DNA from 2 places in the Alteromonas sp. S167 genome. Region 1 is predicted to be linked to the other one. Evidence: predicted binding sites of a transcription regulator. Region 1 holds the regulator's gene; the other holds the start of a gene.

Region 1 (3,428 bases):
TGTCGTTAATTTATGCACATAGCGTAATAAAACGTTACTTACATTTTTTATTTAGCCAGTGGCGAAACAAAACCATCCGGCTTTATGGCTAAAACGTCACAGTTGAGTTCATCAATAACGTGTTCCGCAGTGTTTCCAATAAGTGCCGCAGATAGGCCTACGCGCCCCACAGTACCGATTATTACTAGCTCTGCATCAATATCTTTGGCAACTTGCGGTATCACTTTTTCAGGGAGGCCCTCTTTCACGATACACTTTTCATCGGGAACACCATATTTAAGCGCGTGTGCCTGCATCTCATTATTGTGGTGATTCTTAACCGCATTATGATAGTTCTCAGGGTCGAACTCTGGCACTTCAATGGCGACATTAAGCGGTGTTGTTGGATAGCTATTAACTAGATTCACATTGCCTTTGAGTAACGTGGCGTAGTCGTTTGCGATAAGTGTAATTTTATCATTTAGGGCAGCATGTTCATTGTCTTCGCTACCCACGTTAACTGCAGCGATTATCTCGCCGTTTTCCGGCCAATCGTGGTCTTTAACTAATAGTACAGGGCAGGGACATTTACGCATTAAATGCCAATCAGTTGGCGTAAATAGTACAGACGCCAAGTCATCATGTCGCTTTGTGGCTTTTACAACAAGATCAACCTTGTCGTTTAACGTATAGGAAATAATTGATTCGTAAGCGCGGTTGTTCCACTCAACCACAATATCGGCTTCTTGGAATCCTAAAGCATTCAAGTGGTTCTTTAACCACTTTGCTTGTTCATTGGTAACCGCGTCGCGCATTGACTCACGCTCATCGCCGCTTAACATTGTGGTCATGTCGTAAGAAAGGTCGTAAACCACTAACATAGCAGTAACCGAAGCGCCTGTTTTTGCGGCTAGTTCAAACGCCCGGCTTAACGCAGGCTGGCTGTCTCGTTCAGTATCAACAATCGCTAAAATATGTCTACACTCAATCATGTGATGTCCCGTTAAAACGAACCATATATGTTTAGTGTAAACGACAAACTCGAAAACGAAAGTTGAACTAGATCAATATTTTGCTAATTCGAAAGGTGATGGCTAGTGAACTTAAACATAAGTTCTTAAGTGCCCACCTATCCGTTGCACACAATACTCGGGCCGTTTAAAGCCTCTAGTTTCTCGTTTAAGCGGTCAAAGTTCTTGATAGTAATAAGTCTGCCGTCTACCTTAATAATATCTTCTTTTTGAAAACGACTGAGTAAACGACTAATTGTTTCTATGGTAAGCCCTAAATAATTTCCAATTTCGTTTCGTGTCATCGTTAGATGGAATTCACGATGTGAGAAACCACGCTCTTCGAAACGTTGTGATAGATGAGAGATAAAATACAACAAACGCTCTTCTGCTGTACGCTTATTGAGTAGCATGATCATGTCGTGATCTTGTTTAATTTCAGCACTCATAAAGCTCAATATTTGATGTCTTAGTTTCGGGAACTGCACCGACATTTCATCAAGAGTTTCGTAGGGGAGTTCACATACCATTGCCGTTTCCAGCGCTTGTGTGTAGCTTTGGTGTTTATTCTCACGCAGCGCGTCAAAGCCTATGATATCGCCTGGAAAATGGAAGCCAGTAATTTGCTCCTCGCCTTCGTTATTGGTTACAAAAGACTTAAAAGAACCCGTGCGCACAGCAAATAAAGAGCGAAATGTATCGCCCGTACTAATTAATATATCACCTTTGTGAAGGGGCTTTTTACGCTCGATAATGTCATCTAAAGATTCAATTTCAGTTTTATTCAGTGCCACAGGTAAACACAAATGGCTAAAACTACAGTTCTGACAGTGAATTGAAAACTGGCTTCCTGCGCTCATGACAAGACCTCACAATAGTTATGGTTATTTACCAATAATACCGCAAGCTTTAAAGGATTGCCCGATAAATCAAAAGCACTGAATATAAAGCCATTAACACCGCAATGACTTGTCGGGTAACAGTATGTTGAAAGCCACGTAAAAGAAGCTGGCTGCCTGCACTGGCGGCCAACAATGTTGGTAAGGTTCCCAGTCCAAAAAATAGCATTAACGCCGCACCTTGCGTTGCATTACCTGCGGCTAAAGACCACGTAAGTGTAGAGTAAACAAGGCCACAAGGTAGCCAGCCCCAAATAATACCGTAAGGAATGGCATGCATTGGTGATTTAAAAGGAAGAAACTTTTTAGAAACAGGTTGAAGCTTAGAAAACAAACCTTTACCAAACGATTCTAGTGCGGTTAAAACGGTCCACCACTTTCCTAGATAGCACGCTAATAACAACAGCATAATGCCGCTTAACAGCGTAAGAACATAATTTGCCAAAGGAATAAATTCAGACGCCATTTGGCCAATAGCACCGGTAAGCGCACCTGCAACGGTATAGCTAAATATGCGCCCCAAATTATAGGCAAATGTATAGGGAAGTGGGTTAGCATCCTTTGGGGAAACCATTCTTAGTGCGGCTACGATACCGCCACACATTCCAACGCAGTGCACACCGCCGGCAAGACCAATGAGAAACGCAGATAGATAGTTAATACCTTCCATATTTAGCGCTTCGATTCTTTATTTACTGTTTCTTGGTTTTCACTACCCATGTTTTGTTTTTCTTCTTGACGCTGCAAGGCTTTTCGCTGCTCAGCGAGTTTTTTCTCTTCAGGTGGAAGGTCGTCATCAAACAAAATACTGTAACCTTGACGATCTAAATCTTCAAATTGATTAGACTTTACAGCCCAGAAAAAAATAACAATTGCCAACGCAACGATAATGATAGCAATGGGGATAAGGACGTAAATTATGCTCATTCTATTTCCCTAAAAGCCTTGTTGAATTGGTTACAACAATAATACTGCTTAACGACATACCCACAACGGCCATCCAAGGCGATAAAAGCCCAGTAACTGCAAACGGTAGAACCAATACGTTGTAGCCAACAGCCCAGCCGATGTTTTGTCGAATCTTTTGTTTCACTTTGTGTGCGGTTTCAATCAGCTCAGGCACAGACAGAAGCTGGTCGCCCAGCAAAATAACGTCGGCGGCAGTTTTTGCAACATCAGTAGCGTTGCCAACAGCTATAGCAACATCTGCACTGGCAAGTACAGGAGCGTCGTTAATGCCGTCACCCATCATCATCACTTTTTTACCCTGTTGCTGCATTTCAACTACCGCATTGTATTTTTTGTCAGGTGTAAGCCCGCCAAGTGATTTAGCTATAGGTAACGATTGCGTAACTGTATTTACATTGTCCTGTGTATCACCGCTTAACACGACTAACTCATGAGTTTTTGACAGCACGTTAAGTGTTTCTTTCGTATCTTCACGAAGGCTGTCACTCACTACAAAAGCAGCCAACAGTCGACCGTTTACAGTTAAAAACACATTCGCATCAATGTTCACGTCTTGCGGCTCTACTTTGCA
Region 2 (3,428 bases), on a different contig from region 1:
CTTCTAATTCGTTGCGTTCGGGCATAGTAGCCATTTCTGCAAGCCAATCAGAAATAGAGTTTTGCACATCTTCAAATAAATATTGTGCAAAAGGCGAGCGCAGTACCAGTACCAAAAGAACAATTTCAGCAGCAATAACAAAAAAACGTAACATGACTTCTCAGCCTACTTCTACAGTTGTATACAACGTTTAACAGCACTTATTCAACATAGATATTTGGTTGACAATAAGCACTGTAACTCGTTCAGTTCCATTAAACGTTAGTGAGTATATACATACATTTATAGGTCATAAATAGCGCTATCTATACGCCAGTATATATGCCTGCATATATGTTTAAATCACATCATCAGCATTACCGCGTTGCTATAAACAACGTGCGCCTTACTACTATCATCTTTTGCATTCACTCAATATTTGAGTGTTGGCTTTCCTTTACTATAAATTGTTCATTTGCTGTACGAAAGTACTATCGAAATAATGTTACAGGCCTTCTACCTTAGCCTTGTTAAACAATTGTTAACAAGCAAAGGTTGAAGAAAATGAAAATTATAAAAATGATAGTTCTGTTATTAATTTCGTCGGTTGTAGCTAATTATGCTAACGCGTGTAAAGACGCTGTCGTATTAGTACACGGGAACAGTGCGTCACCATCAAGTTGGAATAACACGGTTAGTGAATTATACCGTCGAGGCTACTCGTCAAGCGACTTGTTCTTGCCGAACTGGGGCTCAAAGACATGTGCTGCATGCAATAACCACAGCGGTTCAGAGGAAACACCGGTGAGGAATGCGATTATTGATGCAGTAAACGCATCGTGCACAGGGCGTATTGATGTTATCGCGCACTCGATGGGTGTTACCTTATCTATTCAACAAATAGATAAACTAGCAGCATCAGGTTTTGTGGATAGCTTCGTAGGCATAGCAGGCGCAACAAAAGGCCTGCGCACATGTGGCATGTACCCGTTTAACGTGTGGTCAAGTACGTGCGGACGAGACGGCCTTTCTATTTCAAGCCCATTTTTAGACAGCATTGCCAACGTGCCTATTGGTCGAAACGTGTATTCCATTAAAAGCAATATTGATCAAATTGTGTGCGCAACTGGCGTATGTACAGTTAACGGCGTTCATAGCAGCAGAATAGACGGTGAAGACGCGTCATATACTTATGTTTTAGGTCATTTCGGTCTTCAAACAGACACTGCTGTACAGCAAGTAAACCTTATTCAATAGCGACAGTTTGACCTAATGCTCGATTAAGGTCAGTGGTTAAATGGCCTTAATTGAACTTAGAACTAAACTTTCATAAAATCACAGACTCAAACTTTCTGAACTTTCAGTATTGACTGAAACATAAAAAAAATGGATCATTCACGCCACTATTGATCTACATTAAAGATGATGTAGCACATGCTGTTATACTCAACGTAGCAGTAGATGTTGTTAGCGAAGGTGTAACTATGAATGACCAAATACCGGTAAAAAATGTCACTCCGGTAAAAGTGCATAAGCCCAAAGGGGCTATTGAAGGGAAACGTTACGATTCTCGCAGCCGCATTTACGTGCGCGCCGTAAAAGGTCCACTGGAATCTTTCCGCCGTTTTTTCGGCCTATTCTTTTTAGGCCTGTTCGCTATTATCCCTTGGTTCCAGTACAACAATCAGCAGGCAGTGTTACTTGATATTGGCGAGCAGCGCTTCACCATATTCTCGTTAACACTATGGCCACAAGACCTTACGCTGCTAGCGTACATATTTATTGTATCGGCGTTTGCCTTGTTTTTCGTCACCACTTTCGCGGGGCGTGTGTGGTGCGGGTTCATGTGTCCGCAAACTACGTGGGTATACATTTACACTTGGTTTGAAGAGAAAATTGAAGGTCCTCGTAACAAGCGCATAGCACTAGATAACCGCGCTATGGATACCGACAAGTTTCTTCGCAAAACAGCCAAACACAGCGCATGGATTGCTGTTGCCCTGCTCACTGCACTCACATTCGTAGGCTACTTCACACCCATCGACCGTCTATTCATTGACTTCTTCACCGTTAATACCAGCTTTTGGGCTGGGTTCTCAGTTATCTTTTTTGCTGTATGTACCTACGGAAACGCAGGGTATATGCGTGAGATAATGTGCACGCACATTTGTCCTTATGCGCGATTCCAATCGGCAATGTTTGATAAAGATACCTTTACCGTGTCGTATAACGCGAATCGCGGAGAGCAGCGTGGCCCTCGCCCAAGAAAGTTAAGCCATGAACAAGTACAAGAAAAGGGCATTGGTGACTGTATAGACTGTAACTTATGTGTACAAGTGTGCCCTACCGGTATCGACATTCGAAATGGCCTGCAATACGAGTGCATCAACTGCGGCGCATGTGTTGATGCCTGTAACGGTGTAATGGATAAAATGGGGTACCCCAAAGGCCTTATTAGCTTCACTTCTGAAGAGGAACTTGCAGGCGGCAAAACGCATATTATTCGCCCCAAGCTAATAGGTTACTTCGTGGTGTTAGTTATTATGTTAGGCCTGTTATTCGCCAATATTTATACTCGCAGCCCCACTGAAGTTGACATCATTCGCGACAGAAACTCACTGTATCGAGAAACCAACGAAGGCCTAATTGAAAATGTGTACACCATTAAAGTGCTTAACAAAACCCAGCAAGAGCACACCTACACTATTGCGGTAAAAGGTTTGCCTGACTACACCTACATTGGAGAACAGCAGGTTACTGTTAAAGGTGGCGAGGTGTACAGCACGCCAATATCAGTTGCAACCGATGCCTATAATCTGGAAGATACGGTAACGGATATCTTCATCAGCGTAACCACCACCATTGATGGCGAGGCAGTTACCGTTGATGAGCCAACTAAATTTCTTTATCGATGACAGATTTTTCTTTCTCGGGGCTTAGCCCCGACACCATACTTGATGCCCTGGAATCTCAGGGCATTTTTTTACAAAGCGGCCTGCTTGCGCTTAATAGCTACGAAAACCGCGTATATCAGTTTTTAGCTGAAGACGGGAAGCGCTACGTTGCTAAATTTTACCGACCTGGGCGATGGACTGACGCCCAAATACTTGAAGAGCACGTGTTCGCAAAAGCATTAGTTGAAAGCGAAATTCCGCTCGCAGCCCCCATTGCATTGAATGGTAGTACCCTGCACCACCATAATGTTAAGGGCACCGACTATCGCTTTACGCTATTTCCATCGGTAGGCGGTCGACAGTTTGAAAACGACAATTTAGATCAGCTTGAATGGATGGGCAGATTCATTGGCCGCATTCATCAAGTGGCGCAAGCAACACCATTTAAAGAACGCCCTACCATTGATATTCACAGTTATTTAGAAGAGCCAAAGCACGTGCTTGAGAATAGCTCGCTGTTGCCAGAGCACTTAAAAACCGCATTTTTCGCTATTC

What was found. The regulator FNR, encoded in region 1, switches genes on or off when oxygen is low (the NO sensors DNR and NnrR bind a similar motif). The targets are predictions, from matches to a motif close to TTGATCTAGATCAA.
Region 2: the regulator FNR is predicted to act here: its motif matches at 1,386-1,399, upstream of ccoG (cytochrome c oxidase accessory protein CcoG).

What each region holds. Positions count from the first base shown of each region.
Region 1 is NZ_JAZETR010000011.1:12,170-15,597, reverse strand. It holds gene uspE (universal stress protein UspE) at 48-971, opposite strand; gene fnr (fumarate/nitrate reduction transcriptional regulator Fnr) at 1,109-1,849, opposite strand; gene V7R35_RS15570 (sulfite exporter TauE/SafE family protein) at 1,899-2,558, opposite strand; gene ccoS (cbb3-type cytochrome oxidase assembly protein CcoS) at 2,561-2,815, opposite strand; gene V7R35_RS15560 (heavy metal translocating P-type ATPase) at 2,817-3,428, opposite strand, start outside.
Region 2 is NZ_JAZETR010000008.1:111,940-115,367, reverse strand. It holds gene V7R35_RS13320 (hypothetical protein) at 1-154, opposite strand, end outside; gene V7R35_RS13315 (lipase) at 544-1,236, shown strand; gene ccoG (cytochrome c oxidase accessory protein CcoG) at 1,464-2,894, shown strand; gene V7R35_RS13305 (serine/threonine protein kinase) at 2,891-3,428, shown strand, end outside.